4 regions of the Mesorhizobium sp. Primo-A genome follow, and region 1 is predicted to be linked to each of the others. Evidence: riboswitches for the same ligand, from Rfam matches in the RefSeq annotation. Region 1 holds a riboswitch; each other region holds the start of a gene.
The links. A riboswitch is a leader RNA that binds a small molecule or an ion and turns the genes downstream of it on or off. The one in region 1 is predicted to bind cobalamin.

Region 1 (4,699 bases):
GTAGAGCGTCTCCGAATCGGCCCTGACCGGGGACCGTAATCCTTGGAAATCGCCGATGATGAGGCGCCCGTTGACGCCTTCGGCATCAATCTCGGGAAGCCTGAGCGCTCCTGTGTTCTCGAACACAGGAGCCACCTCTTCCTTGTCGTCCGGCAGCGCCAGCCATGTCTGCAGGCCGGATACCGACATCGGCGCGCCACGCAGTTCCTCCGGCGTACGCTCCGAATGGACGATGCCGCGGCCGGCGGTCATCAAATTCACGTCGCCGGGCTGAATGACCATTTCGGTGCCGAGGGAGTCGCGGTGCCGGATCTTGCCGTCGAACAGATAGGTGACCGTCGACAGTCCGATATGCGGATGCGGACGGACGTCCAGCGCCTGGCCGGCCCGCAGGATCGCGGGACCCATGCGGTCGAAGAAGATGAACGGACCGACCAACCGCCTTTTTGCCGTTGGCAGGGCACGGCGCACCTGAAAACCACCGATGTCCTTGGCGTTCGGAATGACCATCAATTCGATCTGATCGCTGGCGAACGCATCGCCCACCTCAGGGTCTTTCCCGGGGAAGAAGCTCATGGACTCTCCTTGTCGGTGGTCGAAGGCCGCCTGGCCGCATCAGGCAAAGCGGATGGCCGCCTTTGCCCGCAGCTTGGCCGCCACCTCTTCGCGATTGCGCGGATGCTGATGGGTTTCCAGGGAATCGAGCAGTTCGCGCGCCGAGGCCGCGATGGCGTCGACGGCATGATCGAAGGCGTGCTGGTTCTGCTTCGAGGGTCGCGTCGTTCCGCTCAGCTTGCGGACGAACTGAAGGGCCGCGTCGCGCACCTCGTCATTGGTTGCCGGCGGATCAAAATTGAACAGGGTCTTGATGTTTCTGCACATCGCTTCCGTATCTCCTCTTGTCCTTGAGCTGTTTCAATCGCAACGAGTTATATCCTCGATCATGATCATGTCCAAAAACCGGTGAGGCGAGGCCATCGTTCGGACCGGCCTCAATCCGCGTCGAGCGGCTCCGTTCCAACCGGCTTGCCGTCGCGCGACAGCCTGATCTTCTCGACCTTGTCCTCGGCGGCCTTCAGCAGCCGGTCGCAATGCGCCTTCAGCGCCTCGCCACGTTCATAGATCCTGATCGACTGGTCGAGCGGCACGTCGCCACGCTCCAGATCATCGACGATCTTCTCCAGCGCATCGAGTGCCTGCTCGAAGCTCATCGCCTTGACGTCTTCGTTGGTCTCACCAGCCATCGTTCATCCTTTCATCAGTCGCCCGACATGGGCGGCGACCGAAAATGCCAATCCCTGCAGATCGTAGCCGCCCTCGAGCAGGCTGACGAGCCGGTTGCCGCTGTGGCGTGCCGCGCGCTGCATCAGCTGGCCGGTCGCCCAATCGAAATCATCCTCGGTCAGATTGATCTCGGCCAGCGGATCGCGGTGGTGCGCGTCGAACCCGGCCGAAATGATGATCAGGTCGGGCGCGAAATTGTCGAGCGCGGGCAGGACGCGCGACAGGAAGGCATCGCGAAACACTTCGCTGCCGGTCTGCGGCGCCAGCGGTGCGTTGACGATGTTGCCGGCGCCCGTTTCGGTCTTCGCTCCGGTGCCGGGATAAAGCGGCATCTGGTGTGTCGAGCAATAGAGCACCGAGGGATCGTCCCAGAAAATATCCTGCGTGCCATTGCCGTGATGCACGTCCCAGTCGACGATGGCAACGCGCTCGACACCGTGTTTCTTCTGCGCATAACGCGCCGCGATCGCCGCCGTGTTGAACAGGCAGAAGCCCATGGCCGTGGTCTTTTCGGCATGATGGCCGGGCGGCCGGGCGGCGACGAAGACGTTGTCGGCGCGGCCCGAAAAGACATCATCGACGGCGGCGTTGGCGGCGCCGATCGCGGTGATCGCCGCTTGCCAGCTCTTCGGACTGGCAGTGGTGTCGGCATCGATGCGGGCAATCCCCTCGTCGGGAATGGCGGCGCGCACGCGGGCGACGAAATCGGCGGGATGCGCGTAGAGGATGGTGGCCTCGTCGCCTTCCGGCGCCTGGATACGATCGAGCCCGGCAAAGGCTTCCTCGTCGAGCACGCGCTCGATGGCACGCAGGCGGTCGGGCCGCTCGGGATGTCCGGGCGGCGTGAGATGCTCGAGGAAGATCGGATGCGTGTAGAGACGGGTGGTCATCGTCCTAATCTAGTGACCCGGATCGACAAAGGCCATGCACGGGCGGCCGATGACTGGGGAAAATCGCGCCTGCGTCCATTCGTGTCGCCGCAGGCATTGGCCTCGCCGGCGCTTCGGCGTAAAGTCCTTGGCACTGCCTGGTGCCCGCCGCAAGCGGGAGAATCGGGAACACGGTTGAATTCCGTGGCGTGCCCAACGCTGTGAGGGGGACCGCGCCGGTAAATGCCACTGTCGATGACGGGAAGGCACCGGACGCGGGTTGATCCCAAGCCAGAAGACCGGCCTGGCAGGCATCGTCATCCGCATGGTCGGGCGGGTGGCATCAGAGCGACGTGCGTCCATTTGGACGCACAAAGTACGCTCTGACCGTTTTGAATCTGCAATCGCAAGGGGACAAGCGATGCCGGAACATATGACCGCTGCCATTGACGATGGATTCGACCAGAATGCGCGCGATGCGGTCTATCGCGCCATGTTCACGCGGCGCGACGTGCGCAGCCATTTCCTGCCCACCGCGATCGATGACGACGTGCTGGCGCGGCTGCTGCTTGCCGCCCATCACGCGCCATCGGTCGGCTTCATGCAGCCATGGAATTTCATTGTCATTCGCGATGCCGGACGACGAGCGGAGGTGCGCGACCTGTTCCTGGCCGCGCGCGAGCAGGAACTGCCGGCGATCGAGGCGGAAAAACAGGCGCTGTACCGCAAGCTCAAGCTGGAAGGCATCTGCGAGAGCGCGCTCAACATCTGCATCACTTGCGACCGGCAGCGCTCGAAGGGTTCGCCGCTGGGACGCTGGCACAATCCGGAGATGGATCTCTACAGCACCGTCTGCGCGGTGCAGAATTTCTGGCTGGCCGCGCGTGCCGAGGGCGTTGGCGTCGGCTGGGTGAGCATCATCGAGGCTGAGGCGCTGAAGCGGCTGTTGGCCATTCCGGATCACGTAACGCCAATCGCCTATCTCTGCGTCGGCCGTGTTTCCGAGTTCGCTTCCAAACCGGACCTTGAAACGCATGGTTGGGGACGGCGGCTGCCGCTGCCGGAACTGATCATGAGCGAGACGTTTTCCGGGCAAGGCGAGACACAGCTCAAGTCCACCGTGGCGCGCCTCAACACCGTTTCTGCCTCACCAGACACCACCTGCCCGGCCGATCAGGGTGTGGCGCCGGCCGTACCCCAGCGCGAACCGCCGAAGGAGGCGAGCGCCTTGTCCTTGAGCTCCCTGAACTTCGACGACGCCTCGGCCAACCGGGCGTCCCAGGCCGGATCCGGCACCTGGCCCGCGATGGTCTTGAAATAGACCTGCATCAGGCAAGCGATGGCGAAAGGCTCGATGAAGGCCGCCTTGAATGCCCAGGCGAAGACGATGGCGAGCACGAAGGCCCAGCCGGCGAGCTGGCCGGGCATCAGGAACAGAATGGCGCCGGCAGGCGCCAGCATCATCAGAAAGATGACGAACGACACGCCCCACATGATGACCGCCAGCCAGACGGCGTTCTTGACCATGACCTTGCCGTTCTGGGCATAGAGCACGACGCCTTGGCGCGCCGTCTCGAAGGGTGAGGCTGAATTGATGCGGATGTTGTAACCGAGGATGATCTCGTCGACATAGGTCAGCGACAGGCGGATCACCGTGTTGATGAAGGAGACCAGGCCGCTCAGGCCCGGTATCGGCAGGAAGGCGGCGATACCGCCGAGCAGGCCGGTGATGGCGCGGATGGCACCCTTGACGAGCTGGTCGACGACGAAAAGGATATTGGCCTCGGCAAAACGCTGGGTGACGACATCCCTGGCGTAGGCGATCTGGTCCTGACCGCCGGGAATGTCGCGGCCGTCGATCAGATGAACCATGACGGCGATGTGGCCGGCCTTGACGATATAGAGGATGTATTCGCGGATCCAGTAGACCGCGATCGAGACGATGCCAAACCCGACCACGCCGCCCCACAGGGCAAAGGACATGGGCCCGTCGGGATCGGTGGAGATATGGCCGACGCCATAGCCGACCGAGGCACCGGTGCCGGTCGCCATGATGTAGGCCAGCGTGATGCCGAAATAGACGATCATACGAAAGACGATGAACGGCCAGGTCCGCATCATGATGGACACCGACCGGCCGATCTCGAAATCCCACATGTGCCCCTCCGCCTCAGAGATGGTGGAAGAGGATGAACTCAACCCGGCGATTGTCAATTGCCGGCCCTGGCACCACAGGGCGACGAATTCTGGGCAACGGTTTTCTTTCGCAGCCTTTCGCCGGCGCATTGTCTGACGGAGCATCAAACGAAAAACCCGCCTGTGCGGCGGGTCACCGGCGCAAATCAGCACCATGGACGAATATGTACCTTAGCTGAGGGCAGGTGTCAAGAAAAAATTCCTATCGGGAACAGCTGCCGGCACGAAAAGCTCCGGTGGGAACTTCAATTCGACTGCGGATCCGGCTTCTTGAGCAGGCCTTCGAGCAGTTGCTTGAACGCCGTCACCACCTTCTTGGACGTCGCTTCGGGGTCGTCCGAATTGGCGAT
Region 2 (4,699 bases), on a different contig from region 1:
ACAGGCCGAACTCGCAGGCGGCGGGAATCCGCACCCCCGAGGCGCGTGCCGTCTGCAGCACGGTCTGGCCGGCGACGCATTCGGCATCGACATCGGAATGCGAGAACCGGATCGGTGTCACGGCCTCCACGGTGGCAGCGGCGCCGTCTTCCGCCGGCGGCGAGAACGGCGCCGGGATCTCCTCCACGGCAGGCGCGGCAAAGCTTTCCTGATGGTATTTCGCCATGTCGAAGCCGGCTGCGTCCAGCATGCCGCGCACGGCGCGCATGAAAGGATCGGGGCCGCAGCAGAAAATCTCGCGCTCGCGGAAATCGGGCGCCAGCAATGGCAGCCGGATCGCGTCGATGCGGCCCATATGGCCGAACCAGCCCTCGCGGCTCGACCGCTCCTCGATCATGAAGCCGAGCGACAGCCCAGGCATGCGGCTGCCGAGCAGTTCGAGCTCCTTGCGGAAAATGATCTCTTCCGGGCGGCGCGCGCAGTTGACGAAGCCGACATCGGTCCATGGCGCGCAGTCGTTCAGCCAGCGCAGCATCGACATCATCGGCGTCACGCCGGAACCGGCCGAAATGAACAGGTATTTGGCGGCCGGGTGGCTGTGCAGCGAGAAGTCGCCGGTCGGCCCATAGGCCTTGACGTGCGAACCGGGCGTCAGATGGTCGAACATCCAGCGCGTACCGGTGCTGCCCGCCTGCGCCTTGACCGTCACCGCGATCGAGAACGGCCGCGACGGCGAGGACGACAGCGTGTAGGTGCGCATCAGCGGCCCGTCCGATGTCGGCAGTTCCAGAGTCACGAACTGCCCCGGTTTGTAGCGGAACCAGGTCTGGTTGTCGGAGCGGAAGGTGAAGGTCTTCACGTCAGGCGCTTCGTCGCTGACGCCGATCACTTCCAGCACCTGCAGCCTGTCGTTCCAGGGCGTCATCTGGTCGAGATGGCGATAGAGGCCAAGGTCCGTCATCGCATTCATCCTCTTGTCCCCTGGGCTAGGCGACGCTGCGCAGGGCCGGCCGGCCGCCTTCGGCAAGGCGCGGCCCGATGAACGACGCGTACCACTCGACGAACTGGATCACGCCGCCCTCATGCAGCTCCGAATAGGGGCCTGGTTCATAGGCCGGCGACAGGATGCCGAAGGCGTTTTCCTCGACGATGCGGCGGTCCTGGTCGTTGGTCTCGGTCCAGACATGGGTGAGCTCAGCGAGGTCGTAGTCGACGCCTTCGACCGCATCCTTGTGGACGAGCCATTTCGTTGTCACTGCGGTTTCCGTGGCACTGATCGGCAGCACGCGGAAGGTAACGGCGTGGTCGCCGAGGATATGGTTCCAGGTCGTCGGATAGTGATAGAGCAGCAAGGAGCCGATGCGGTCGGTTGAAACGCTGTCGGACAGGTTCTTCTGGACCGCCCGTTTTCCCGTCATGGTGTAGCTGACGGCATCGCGCAGCAGCGGCGCGCGGGTGGCGCGGTACTGCCCTGCCGGATCGATGCGGAATTTGCTCGGCAAGCCTGATGCCTCGCATCTGGCCCAGTGTGCGACCATTTCAGGGTCGCTGTCGGCGCCATGGACGCCGGTTATGGTTGGAGCCTCGGGGAAGGTCTTGCACAACTCGGGATGATTGGCGGCGCAGTGGTAGCACTCGCGGTTGTTTTCCCAGACCAGCTTCCAGTTGCCCTTCTCGACGATCGTGCTCTCGAAGGCGATCTTTGCTTCACGCAGCCGGTGCGGCAAAAGATAGGGTTCGATCATCGCCCGCATCGGCGCGAAATCTGCCGGTTCCTTGGCCAGGCAGATGAAGATGTAGCCGCCGACGCTCTCGCAGGCGACCGGCTTCAGGCCGAAATCACTCTTGTCGAAACCGTCGGCCATCTGGCGGGCAAACAGCAGGCGGCCGTCCAGCTCGTAGGTCCACTGATGATACGGGCAGACGAGCTTTGCCGCGGTACCCTTCTCCGTGTTGCACACGCGGCTGCCGCGATGGCGGCAGGAATTGTGGAAGGCGTTGATCTTGCCGTGCTGGTCGCGGACAAGGACGACCGGATAATCGCCGACCTGCACGGTGATGTAGCTGCCCGGCTTCGGCAGTTCGCAATCATGGCCGATGAACAGCCAGTCGCGATACCAGATCAGCTCCATGTCGAGCTTGAAGTAGTCCGGATCGGTGTAGAAGGGCTGCTCCAGCGAAAAGCCTTGCCGGCGCCCCTTCAGGAGCCTCAGCATGTCGTTGCGGATATCCATGTCCTGTCCTCGTTCCTAAGGACTGAACTGGTGGTGACGGAGGAAGGATTGAAGCGCAGGCCGGCTGTGTGCCGGACATGCGCTATCCACCTCTTGACCGCCCACCGCGATCAGTCGAGTCTAAAAATCTCGGGCTGGTTTCCGGGCTCTGGAGTTGTCCTTGCGGACCATCGCGACACCTTCCCAGGCGGTTGCCCAGTGGTCTCCCGTTGCGACTTGAACTCCACCACCGTTGCGGGGGCAGCGCCGGATTCTGACCGGCTTCCCAATTCTCCGCCTCGTCGTCACGAAGCGGCACCTGAGATGGTATGATCTAACCACGATCGCGGGCGCGCCGTCGGCATGAAAACGACATCGTATCCATGCGGCGCGACACGGCATGCGAAACGCTACTGCAGCTCGTCGCGGGCCGAGATCCCACCTCCCGGGCGGCCATTTGCCGGCTGCGATCTTCCCGAATCCGACCCTTCGCGGGGGGTCAAAAAAGGTTAATGGTTTCGAAAAATGACTATTAGTTCGCCCTAAAATCGAACCGAACGGTTCGTTTCTGTTGACGGTGCGTGCAGGACGGTGTGAACGCTGGGCCTCTGAAACAGTCAGTGATCCATCAGGTGGCTACACCTAACACACTGATATGAAGAAGAAAAATGCATCCCTAGATTCCGTTGGCACAATTTCAAGGTGTGGATTCATGGTCCACACGGAACAACTTCGTGATTGGAAAAGACGACCTTGCCCTCCCACATCGGGGCTGTCCGAACGACGCGATTTCATTTCCAAGACACGCCGCTAGACGGACGGAAAAAAGACGATACTGGAGTACCAAAAATGAAAAAGATCATTCTCACTGCCGCAGCCCTTCTGGCCATTTCCGGCAGCGCCTTCGCTGGTAGCGACCACTACGGTTCCAACGCCGCGGCAGCCACTGCTGTCGACAGCTCGTACACCGCTTCGACCAAGAAGTCGGAACCGGCTGCTCAGGCGCCTGCCCAGGGTGCTGACCGCAACCTCTTCGGCAACAACTAACAGCCGATTCCCAGTTTCCCGGTCGACGGCGGGCTCGCCCGCCGCCCTGGCGAAATTCAGACATTCAGGAGTATTCAAGATGAACAAGATCCTCATTGCTGCCGCCGCCGTTCTGGCCATCACCGGCAGCGCTTTCGCGGGCAGCGACAACTACGGTTCGAACGGCCCCAACCAGCCTGCCGCCGCTGTGGACCAGTCGTACACGGCTTCCACCAAAACCTCGGAACCGGCTGCCCAGACGCCCGCTCAGGGCAGCGACCGTAACCTCTTCGGTCGCTAACAACCAATTTCGCAACCGACGGCAGCTGTGTCTGCCGTCCTGGCGAAATCCAGAATTCAGGAGACTAAAATGAACAAGATCCTTATTGCTGCCGCCGCCGTTCTGGCCATCACCGGCAGTGCCTTCGCCGGCAGCGACAATTTTGGCTCCAATGGTGCCAATCAGCCTGCCGCCACGACTTCGGTCGACAGCACGCGCACCTCTTCGGTACGCAACACCGGTTCGCCGGTCTACAAGCTGCTGAACTCGTCGGGTGACACCACCCAGAAGTCTGCTCCGCAAGGTGCCGACCGCAACCTCTTCGGCAACAACTAACAACCGAAGTCGATCTCCAAGTCAAAGAGCGGCGGGCCCGGCCCGCCGCTCTTTTTTGTGCCTGACACGGTAATTGCGGTTAAGCCGCCTTTGCTTCCACTTCATGCAACGCGAAAGAACGTCCATCCGCGTCGAAGATATGCAGGTCCTCGCCATTGGCGCTCAGCCGCAATGTCGAGCCGCGCTTGACCTCGACATTGCCGGGCAGCTTGGTCACCAGCGGCAGATCGGCGCGGCCGATGTCGACATAGACAAGCTGCACCTCGCCGAGTTGCTCGACATAGTCGACCGTCCCCTCGAACAGATAGTCCGCGCCGCTGGCGATGATCAGGTCCTCCGGCCGCACGCCAAAGCTCACCGCAGCGCCCTTTGCCGAAGCCGGCGTCGCAATCGGCACGGTCGCCTTGCGTCCGCCGACATGGCTGACGACGGTCGGGTTTCCGGTCTTTTCGATGGTCGCCGGCAGGATGTTCATGGCCGGCGAGCCGATGAACTGGGCAACGAACAGATTGCCGGGCTTCTTGTAGAGGTCCATCGGCGTGCCGACCTGCTCGATATGGCCGTCCTTGAGCACCACGATGCGGTCGGCCAGCGTCATCGCCTCGACCTGGTCGTGGGTAACGTAGATCATGGTCGTGTTGGGCATCGATTCCTTGAGCTTGGCGATCTCGATGCGGGTGGCGACGCGCAGCGCGGCGTCGAGGTTCGAAAGCGGCTCGTCGAACAGGAACACCTTCGGATTGCGCACGATGGCGCGGCCGATGGCGACGCGCTGGCGCTGGCCACCCGACATCGCCTTGGGCAGGCGGTCGAGATATTTGGTCAGCTGCAGGATCTCGGCGGC
Region 3 (4,699 bases), on a different contig from region 1:
CTCTATTCGCGCCTTGGCCCCTACCCGTTCTCGCTGCTCGACAACGCGGCCGTGACGCGTAAGCGCACGGTTTTCGAATACTGGGCGCACGAGGCGTCCTTCCTGCCGGTCGAGACATACCCGCTGATGCGCTGGCGCATGCAGCGCGCCGAGCGGGGCGAGGAAATGTATCTGGGTCTCGCCAAATGGGGCCGCGAGCACGCCGCCTACATCGAAGAGATCTACCGCGAGGTCGCCGAGCGCGGCCCGATCGCCGCTTCCGCGCTGGAGGGCCAGAAAGGTTCGGGCGGCTGGTGGGGCTGGAGCGATGCCAAACACGCCTTCGAATGGCTGTTCTGGGCCGGCCGCATCACCACGGCGCACCGCCGCGGTTTCGAGCGCTTCTATGACCTGCCCGAGCGCGTGCTGCCGCAGGCGATCCTCGATCTGCCGGTGCCGACGCCTGAGGACGCGCACCGCGAATTGCTGCGCATTTCCGCCCGCGCCCACGGCGTGGCGACTTCAAGCGATTTGCGCGACTATTTCCGCCTGTCGCCGGCCGATATGAAAGGCCGGTTGGAGGAACTGGTTGAAACGGGCGAGTTGCTGCCGGTGCGTGTCGAAGGCTGGGACAAGCCGGCCTATCTTCACCGGGACGCCCGTCTGCCGCGCAAAGTCGAGGCCCGCGCCTTGCTGGCACCCTTCGATCCGGTCGTCTTCGAGCGCTCGCGCACCGAGCGGCTGTTCGATTTCCACTACCGCATCGAGATCTACACACCTGCCGACAAGCGGCAGTATGGCTATTATGTCCTGCCGTTCCTGCTCGGCGACAGGATCGTGGCACGCGTCGACCTCAAGGCCGATCGCCCGGCCAGCATACTGCGGGTCCATGCGGCCTATGCCGAGCCCGGTGCGCCGCCTGAAACCGCTGCGGAGCTGTTCGAGGAATTGAAGCAGATGCAAGGTTGGCTCGGGCTCGAACGCATCGAAGTGACGCCTGCCGGCGATTTGGGCGCGGCGCTGGCCGACATAGCCGTGTCGTAAGCTCGCGTTGACACCGCCGCCCGCAAAAGCCTAAATCCGGTTCCAGATGGTCCCTTGCCCGCAACGGCAAGGGCTAAGAGGGAATGCGGTGCGGGGCAAAATCCCAAATCCGCGGCTGTCCCCGCAACTGTAAGCGAAGAGCCAAGGCCGAAAACCACTGGGAATTCCCGGGAAGGCGGCTACCCAAGGCGATGACTCGCGAGCCAGGAGACCTGCCGTCTGCGACTGTAGAATCCGATCGCCCGGCGGGTTTCCGGGCAAGGAGCCCGATCTTTGGACCACGACAGCAGTTTTTCGGCTGGCACAGCGGATATTTCGTCCGGCCATGATGATGCCTTGGCCGGCGTCACCATCATCGTCTGCGGCTCCTGCCGCAATGAGACCGGCTCCGACGCTCATCCCCGCGCCGGCGAGTTGCTGACGGACGACACGCGCCGCGCCGCCGCTGGCGACGATATCCGCATCCGCAGCGTCGAATGCCTTGGCAATTGCAAGCGGCGCCTCAGCGCCGCGATCCTGCGCGACGGTTGCTGGAGCTATGTCTTCGGCGACCTGACCGCGACCAGCGGCGCCGACCTCGTGACAGGCGCAAAGCTCTTCGCCACCTCGAAAGATGGCCTGATCCCGTGGCGTGGCCGCCCCGATAGCCTCAAGCGCGGCCTCGTGGCCCGCATTCCACCCATCGACATGCTGAAGGATTGACCATGACCACTTCCGTATCCCGCGTTCCCTGCACCGTCGTCACTGGCTTCCTCGGCGCCGGCAAGACGACGCTGGTCCGCCATCTCCTGGAAAACGCCGGCGGCAAGCGCATCGCCATCATCGTCAACGAATTCGGCGACATCGGCATCGATGGCGAGATCCTCAAGGGATGCGGTATCGACACCTGCCCCGAGGAAAACATCGTCGAACTGGCCAATGGCTGTATCTGCTGCACTGTCGCCGACGACTTCGTCCCGGCGCTCGACCAAATCCTGTCGCTGACGCCGAGGGTCGACCATATCCTGATCGAAACCTCGGGCCTGGCACTGCCCAAGCCGCTGGTCCAGGCCTTTCAGTGGCCCAGCGTGAAAAGCCGGGTGACCGTCGATGGCGTCATCGCCGTGGTCGACGGACCGGCATTGGCCGAAGGCCGCGTCGCCAACGACATGGAGGCCCTCCAGGCGCAGCGCGCCGGGGACGAGACGCTCGACCACGACGATCCGGTGGAAGAAGTGTTCGAGGACCAGATCGCCTGCGCCGACCTGATCATCCTGTCGAAGAGCGACCTGATGGACGCCGCCGGCACCGCCCGCGCCAATGCCATCGTTGGCGAACACTCCGCCCGCGCAGTGAAGATCGTGCCGACCTCGCATGGCAAGGTCGATCCCTCCGTGCTGCTCGGGCTCGGTCTGGCCGTCGAGGACGACATCGAAAACCGCAAGTCCCATCATGACGGCGCATTCGACCACGAGAATGACGACTTCGACACGTTCATCGTCGACATTGCCTCGATCGCCAATCCGGACGAGCTGGCAAAGCGCGTCGCCACCGTCGCCGAAGAAGAGAACGTGCTGCGCGTAAAAGGCTTCGTCGAGGTCGGCGGCAAGCCGATGCGGCTCTTGCTGCAGGCCGTCGGGCCGCGCGTCAATCATTACTATGACCGCGCCTGGACCGCTGAGGATGACCGCCGCTCGCGCCTCGTCGTCATCGGCCTGAAAGGGCTGAACCGCCCGGCGATCGAGCGTATACTCGCCGGCTGATTTCGGACACGGATTGCGATGCACATCCTAACCACGACATCCGCCTCGCTCGACGACCTCGCCGAGCCGGTCGATCTGCGGCAGACGCCGGCGGATATCGTGGCCCTGTCCTTCACCGACAGCGACCTCGCCGGACTGGCGGCGGCGTGGAGGACCGATGCCGACCGCCTGCCCTCGATGCGGCTGGCCGCACTGCGCGACTTGCGCCATCCCATGTCCGTCGACCTCTGGGTCGACAGCGTCGCCCGCCATGCCAAGATCATCCTCGTGCGCATCCTCGGCGGCTACGACTGGTGGCGCTACGGCTGCGACCAGCTTGCCTCGACCGCCCGCGAACGCGGCATAAAACTGGCGCTGCTGCCCGGCGAATGCCGCGACGAGGATCTGCGCCTGATCGAAGCCTCGACGCTGCCGCGCGAGGAGTTGGACGGCCTGCTCGACTATTTCCGCGAGGGCGGCCCGGCGAATATGAGCGCGCTGGTGCGCAGGCTGGCGGGCTTGGCGGGACAGGATGCGGAAGTGATCGGCCCGGTGGTGGTGCCGAAAGCTGGTTTTTACGTGCCCGGATGTGGAGTTGTGGAGAAGCCGGACTTATCGAATGCTGGCGCTTACAACGTCAACGCTCCTATCATCCCCATCCTGTTCTATCGCTCGATGCTGCTGGCCGCCGATGTCGCGCCCATCGATGCGCTTGTTGAAGCGCTGCGGCAGCGCGGCATCGACCCAGTCCCGATCTTCGTCTCCAGCCTCAAGGACCCAACCTCCCTCGCCTTCGTGGAAACAGCACTGACGGCGCTGAAGCCCGCCGCCATCATCACCGCGACCGCTTTCGCCTCAGGCGCCGAACCCGGCATCGAAACGCTGTTCGACCGCGCCGGCGTGCCTGTCTTCCAGGTCATCGTCGCCACCACCCGCCGCGACATCTGGCAAAACAACCAGCGTGGCCTGGCACCCGCCGACCTCGCCATGCATGTCGTGCTGCCCGAACTCGACGGCCGCGTCCTCGCCGGCGCCATTTCCTTCAAGGGCGAGACCGAGACCGATCCCGCACTCGGCCACCGCGCCTTCGCCAACCGGCCGGAACCGGATCGCGTGGCGCAGGTCGCTGACCGCGTCGCGGCCTTCATCAAGTTGCAGGAGACACCCCGCGCCGGGCGCAAGCTGGCCATCCTAATCCCGGATTACCCTAGCGCTCCTGGTCGAACCGGCTATGCCGTCGGCCTCGACGTGCCGTCCAGCGTGCTCGCCATGCTGCATGACCTGAAGGAGCAGGGCTATGTGATTGAGGGGATTCCGCAGACGCCGCGTGGGTTGCTGGATTTGCTGGAAGCCAGCGATACTGGATTGGCCTTAGATAACTACATTGCCTTCTCGACGGAGTTGCCGACTGCGGCAATTACTGCGGTCGAAGCCGCTTGGGGCAAAGCGGAAGACGAAACAGGTTTGCGCGGAAGCTTCCCCTTCCGCGCCGCCACCTTCGGCAACGTCACCATCGCCCTCGCCCCCGACCGCGGCCGCTCCGTCGACCGCCGCGCCGACTACCACGACCCGACGCTGCCCCCGCGCCATGCGCTGATCGCCTTCGGCCTCTGGCTGCGCAAGTCGCTCGGCGTCCACGCGCTGGTCCATGTCGGCGCCCATGGCACGCTTGAATGGCTGCCGGGCAAAACCGTTGCTCTGTCGGAAAACTGCTTTCCGGAGATCGTCACCGGTCCCCTGCCCGTCATCTATCCCTTCATCGTCTCCAACCCGGGCGAAGCGGCGCAGGCCAAGCGGCGCATTGCCGCCGTCACCCTTGGCCATTTACCGCCACCGCTGACCGGCGCCGGGCTGGACGAAAACCAGCACAAGCTCGAGCGGCTGGTCGACGAATATGCGCAGGCCGACGGGCTCGACCGTCGCCGCCGTGACCGACTGGCGAAACTGATCGTCGA
Region 4 (4,699 bases), on a different contig from region 1:
GACGATCTTGCCGACCGGCCCGGACACGTCGTGCCCGCCTAAGCCGATTGCGCGGCCAAGCGCTGCTACAACGTCGGCCAGCGGGATCAGCGTCGAGCCATAGGCGATCGACAGCAGAGCGAGAGCGGCGATCGCCGCCGCTCCCGCCAGCATGGCCAACGCAAATGCCGGATGGCGCAAGCTCAAAATGCTTCCGGGTGCATGGCCTTGGCGATCTTGTCGATCGCTTCGATGTTGGCGGGTCCAGGCGTCAGCTCGGCGTAGCGGAGGGCGACGAAGCGCTCGTTCTTGACCGCGTCTGTCTCCTTCATGGCCGGATGCGCTTTCAGGAAATCGAGCAGCTTCCTGTAGCCGCCACCGTCCTGGTAATCGAGCAGGATGAGGAATTGCGGATTGCGCGACGCCACCGTTTCCCAATCCGTGTTGCCCCAGCTGGTGTCCATGTCAGCCATGATGTTGTCGCCGCCGGCGGCAGTGATCATGGCGCTGGGGATGGCGAACTTGCCTGCGGTGAACGGCTTGTCCTCGCCGGAATCGTAGAGGAACACCCGCGTGCCCTTGGCGCTGCCGACCTTGGCGGTGATGTCGGCGAGCTGCGCCTTCCAGCCAGAGACAAGCTTTTCAGCCTCGGCCTCCTTGCCGAAGATCTTGCCCAGCTTTTCGACGTCGCCATAGAGCAGGTCCATCGAGGCGGCGGGGCGGCTCTTGTCGAGATGGACGCAGCTTTCCGTCAGAACCAGCGTCTTGATGCCGTGCGGGGCAAGCGTGTCGGGCGTCACCTCGCCACCCGGCTTCATGCCGTAGTACCAGCCGGCGAAGAAGAAATCCGGCTCCACGGCCACGAGGTTTTCGAGCGTCGGATATTTCGGCGCCAGCTCCGGGATCGAACCCTGCTCTGCCTTGAATTCGGAACCGACCTTGTACCATCCGGTGATGCCCGTCAGGCCGACCATTGACGGCTGCAATTTCAGCGCGAAAGCCATCTCAGCCATGTTCAGATCGTGGATGACAGCGCGCTTCGGCGGCGCGTCGAAGGTCAGCGGCTTGCCGCAGCTGTCGACGGTTACCGGGAAGGCGAAGGCGGTCGAGGTCAGCAGCGAGACGGCAAGCGAAAAAGCGAGGCGTTTCACGGGTATGCTCCTTGTGGGTGGGATCGGGTCGACTATGGAACGGCTTCAATCACGACGGCGGCGCGGCACGGTTCGGAACCTCGAACACCGTCAACTCTCGATCCTCGGTTGGATGGCGCAGGCGCAGCACATCGATGCCGAAAATCTCGCGGATCAGCTGTTGGGCCAGCGCTTCGCGCGGTGCGGCGAGCGCTTGCAGACGGGCATGGTTCATCACCGCCACCCTGGTGGCGAAGGGTGCTACCAGCGCCAGATCGTGCAGCACCGCGATCACCGTCATCTCAAAGCCTGCCACGAGGTCGAGCAGTTCGCCGCGGGCGCGCGGGTCCAGATGGTTGGTCGGTTCGTCGAGGAACAGGATTTTGGGCTGCTGGGCGATGGCGCGCGCCAGTTGGGCGCGCTGGCGCTCGCCGCCCGACAGCGAGCCGACGGTGCGGCCAAGCAGCGGCAGCAGGCCGGTCCGGCGCAGCGCCTCGACGGCGATATCGCGTTCCTCGCGCCTGCGCCGCAGCCCGGCGTGCGGGACCCGGCCAAGCTCGACATAATCGATCACCGCCAGCCGCGGATCGGGCTGGTCGGTCTGGCCGACAACGGCGATATGCAGCGCCCGCTCGGCGGCCGAAATCCTGTCCAGCCCGCGTCCGCCAAGCTTCACCTCGCCGGAACTTGGCCGCAGCATGCCCGACAGCATGCGCAGCAGCGTCGTCTTGCCGGCGCCGTTGGGACCGATGATGGCAAGGCGATCGCCAGCGGCCACCGAGAAGCTGACCGCCTGGACCAGATTCCGCCCATTCGCCATGGCACAGAGGTCATGGGCTTCGAGAAGCGCTGCGCTCATCGGCTGCAGCCCGCCGGATTGCGGGGACGGCAAAGTGTGAGCATGGTGATGCGATGATCGATGGAGCCGTCCAACTTTCCGTCACTTTCCAAAACTGGCGACGGAAGGAAGCTGGCGAACCGGCCGACAAGGCCGGGATTCGCGTTTCCTCCCGGCACACCCCGTCCGGTCAACTCAGTGATGGCAGGTCTCCTGGCTCGCGGGTCGTTGCGCCATCCTGCCTTCCCAGCCTTGCCGGCCAGTGGCATTCACGGATTTTGCTCGCCGCTTACAGTTGCGGGGGCAGCCACGGCCTCGACCTGAACAGGCCTCACCGTGTTCCCTTTTCACCCCTCGCCTTTCGGCTCGGGGACCATCACCACTTCAGCGTAGATTTCCACCAAACGCTTCGCAATGGATTTCTCGGACGAAGTGGTGGGCCAGCTAAGGGAAACAGGCATTGCACGCTCACTTTATGTAATAACATAACATTCTTAGGAGATGACGCGGCCCGCTGTCAAGCGAAAGCCCATGGGATCGGCGCAGATTGCACGGAATGCGCAATTTCGATCAAACTGGCCGCGCCAGGAAACGCCAAGATGATCCGGCCAATGCGAAAAGGAGCCCCATGAACCCGACCGAGAAAGCGCTGTGGTTCGTCGAGAGCCATCTGCCGGAGGCGATCTCGCTTGACGATGTCGCGCAAAGCAGCGGCGTGTCGCGTTTTCATGTGACGCGCGCCTTCGGCGCCGCAACCGGCCGCTCGGTGATGGGTTACATGCGCTCACGCCGGCTGACCGAGGCGGCGCGCAAGCTGGCCGGCGGAGCGCCCGACATCCTCGTCGTCGCGCTCGACGCCGGCTACAACTCGCATGAGGCGTTCACCCGTGCCTTCCGCGATCAGTTCGGCACCACGCCGGAACTGGTGCGCGCGCAAGGCTCGACCAACAACCTCGACCTCGTGGAGCCGATCCTGATGGACCAGTCCTTCCTCACCAATCTCGAACCACCGCGCTTCGAGACCAGCCGGCCGTTCCTGATCGCCGGCCTCGGCGAACGCTACAGCTGCGAAACCAGCGCCGGGATTCCGATGCAGTGGCAGCGTTTTGCACCCTATATCGGCAACATCCCCGGCGAGATCTCAGGCGTTTTCTACGGCGTCTGCCTTAACGGCGATGACGCGGGCAATTTCGACTATGTCGTCGGCGTCGAAGTGTCCGGCTTTGCGGATCTGCCGAAGGACTTCTATCGGGTGCGGGTGCCGGCGCAGAAATATGCGGTGTTCTCGCACCGCGAGCACATCTCATCCATCCGCCGGACGATCAACACGATCTGGAACAGTTGGCTGCCCGACTCCGGTCACGAAATCGCGGATGCACCGGAATTCGAGCGCTATGGACCGGAGTTCGATGCCCACAGCGGCAATGGCGGGCTGGAGATCTGGGTACCGGTGAAGGCGTAGCTCGATCACGCCATCGGCAGCGCCGGCCAGCGATCGATGACCTTTCCGCCGGAAAACACGGCGATCGACCCGAATTGCTGCAGCACGGCCTCGCTCTGCGTCGGCCTTAGAAACGCGTAGTCGCCTGGCCTTGCGGCCGCATCGGCGGGCAAGCCCATGAATTGCTGGTTGGAGGACAGGCCGAGCAGGCCGTTCGTCTTCATGCCTTGGGGGAAGACCGGCTCGGCCATCCACTTGCCGCCATAGAGATAGCAGCCCTTGCGCGGAAACCGGCCGAGCGCCTGCAGCAGGCGGGTGACGGCCGGCGGGCCAGGCAGCATCGGCTCGACCACTTTCAGGATCGGCGTGGCAATGAAGGCCGCCGGCTGGAAGCCTTCTAGGCCTGGCGTATCGAAGTCGCTGGGCAGCACGAAGGCCGAGCCCATCGACACTTCATTGGCCGCGCCGCCACGATGAAGCAGCGCGGTCTTGCTGCCGCCGATGTTGAGGATACGGCGCTGGTCGGCGCCGAGACAGGCGACGAACGCCGCAGCCTGCGCCGACGCCTCCGCCAATGCCTTTGCCGGTCCGCCGAAAAGGCCGGGAATGAGCGGCGCATGCGCCTCGTAGGCCATGACGCCTTCGCAATGCAGCCGGGCCGGCAACGCGCTCAACGCCTTCGACAAGGCCGCGGGATCAGCAAAGCCGCCGCGATGCAGCCCGACATCGATCTCGAAAGCGATGCGCAGGCCGATGCCGAGTTCGTCAGCGAGAGCACCGTATTCCGCCAGTCTCTCCTCGCTGTCGATCAGCCAGCAGACACGCGACCAGTCGGCATCACCCTTCACCAGCGCAGCCCTTGCCGCACCGATCGGCATCGGCTTGCCGTAGAGCAGATCGGCATCCGGAAACGCCTTCAGCACCGCCTCGCTGATCGGCGGGTGGAAGGTCATGAAGCGCTCATGGCGAAGCGCCTTGCCTATATGCGCAAGCAGCGGCAGGCAGGCGAGCGATTTGTCGACCAGCCGCACGGCCAGGCCGGGATCCAGCCTCCCTTTTACCAGGGCAATGTTTCCGTCCAGCCGATCGCGGTCGAGCAGCAGGCAGGGTCGGAAGATGCCGGCGGTCTTCAGCGCATCCGAGAGGGTGGAAAAATAGGTGCTCATCATTCGATGCCGAACAGGCCGGCCATGTAGGGCGACACGAAGCGGTTTTCCGGATCGATGTCGCGGCGCGCCGCCATGGCATCGTCCCAGCGCGGGTAGAGCTTTTTCAGCTCCGCCGCTTTCAGGCTGTGCATCTTGCCCCAAT

Region 2: it holds a riboswitch for cobalamin, as region 1 does, so the genes downstream of both, EOC83_RS10220 (aromatic ring-hydroxylating dioxygenase subunit alpha) here and bluB (5,6-dimethylbenzimidazole synthase) in region 1, are expected to answer to the same signal.
Region 3: it holds a riboswitch for cobalamin, as region 1 does, so the genes downstream of both, EOC83_RS15665 (DUF1636 family protein) here and bluB (5,6-dimethylbenzimidazole synthase) in region 1, are expected to answer to the same signal.
Region 4: it holds a riboswitch for cobalamin, as region 1 does, so the genes downstream of both, EOC83_RS11515 (ABC transporter ATP-binding protein) here and bluB (5,6-dimethylbenzimidazole synthase) in region 1, are expected to answer to the same signal.

Annotation. Positions count from the first base shown of each region.
Region 1 covers NZ_RZTG01000012.1:271,046-275,744, forward strand. The annotation lists gene EOC83_RS23215 (pirin family protein) at 1-576, opposite strand, end outside; gene EOC83_RS23220 (DUF2277 domain-containing protein) at 616-882, opposite strand; gene EOC83_RS23225 (exodeoxyribonuclease VII small subunit) at 993-1,244, opposite strand; gene EOC83_RS23230 (histone deacetylase family protein) at 1,248-2,174, opposite strand; cobalamin riboswitch at 2,296-2,476, shown strand; partial or broken gene bluB (5,6-dimethylbenzimidazole synthase) at 2,587-3,204, shown strand; gene EOC83_RS23240 (hypothetical protein) at 3,327-4,310, opposite strand; gene EOC83_RS23245 (TetR/AcrR family transcriptional regulator) at 4,595-4,699, opposite strand, start outside.
Region 2 covers NZ_RZTG01000004.1:408,538-413,236, forward strand. The annotation lists gene EOC83_RS10215 (hybrid-cluster NAD(P)-dependent oxidoreductase) at 1-961, opposite strand, end outside; gene EOC83_RS10220 (aromatic ring-hydroxylating dioxygenase subunit alpha) at 987-2,234, opposite strand; cobalamin riboswitch at 2,349-2,551, opposite strand; gene EOC83_RS10225 (DUF680 domain-containing protein) at 3,063-3,260, shown strand; gene EOC83_RS10230 (DUF680 domain-containing protein) at 3,340-3,540, shown strand; gene EOC83_RS10235 (DUF680 domain-containing protein) at 3,610-3,855, shown strand; gene ugpC (sn-glycerol-3-phosphate ABC transporter ATP-binding protein UgpC) at 3,935-4,699, opposite strand, start outside.
Region 3 covers NZ_RZTG01000008.1:32,924-37,622, forward strand. The annotation lists gene EOC83_RS15660 (winged helix-turn-helix domain-containing protein) at 1-1,023, shown strand, start outside; cobalamin riboswitch at 1,054-1,258, shown strand; gene EOC83_RS15665 (DUF1636 family protein) at 1,297-1,725, shown strand; gene cobW (cobalamin biosynthesis protein CobW) at 1,728-2,765, shown strand; gene cobN (cobaltochelatase subunit CobN) at 2,784-4,699, shown strand, end outside.
Region 4 covers NZ_RZTG01000005.1:183,969-188,667, forward strand. The annotation lists gene EOC83_RS11505 (iron ABC transporter permease) at 1-153, opposite strand, end outside; gene EOC83_RS11510 (ABC transporter substrate-binding protein) at 183-1,130, opposite strand; gene EOC83_RS11515 (ABC transporter ATP-binding protein) at 1,180-1,968, opposite strand; cobalamin riboswitch at 2,133-2,340, opposite strand; gene EOC83_RS11520 (AraC family transcriptional regulator) at 2,576-3,409, shown strand; gene EOC83_RS11525 (alanine racemase) at 3,415-4,554, opposite strand; gene EOC83_RS11530 (D-arabinono-1,4-lactone oxidase) at 4,554-4,699, opposite strand, start outside.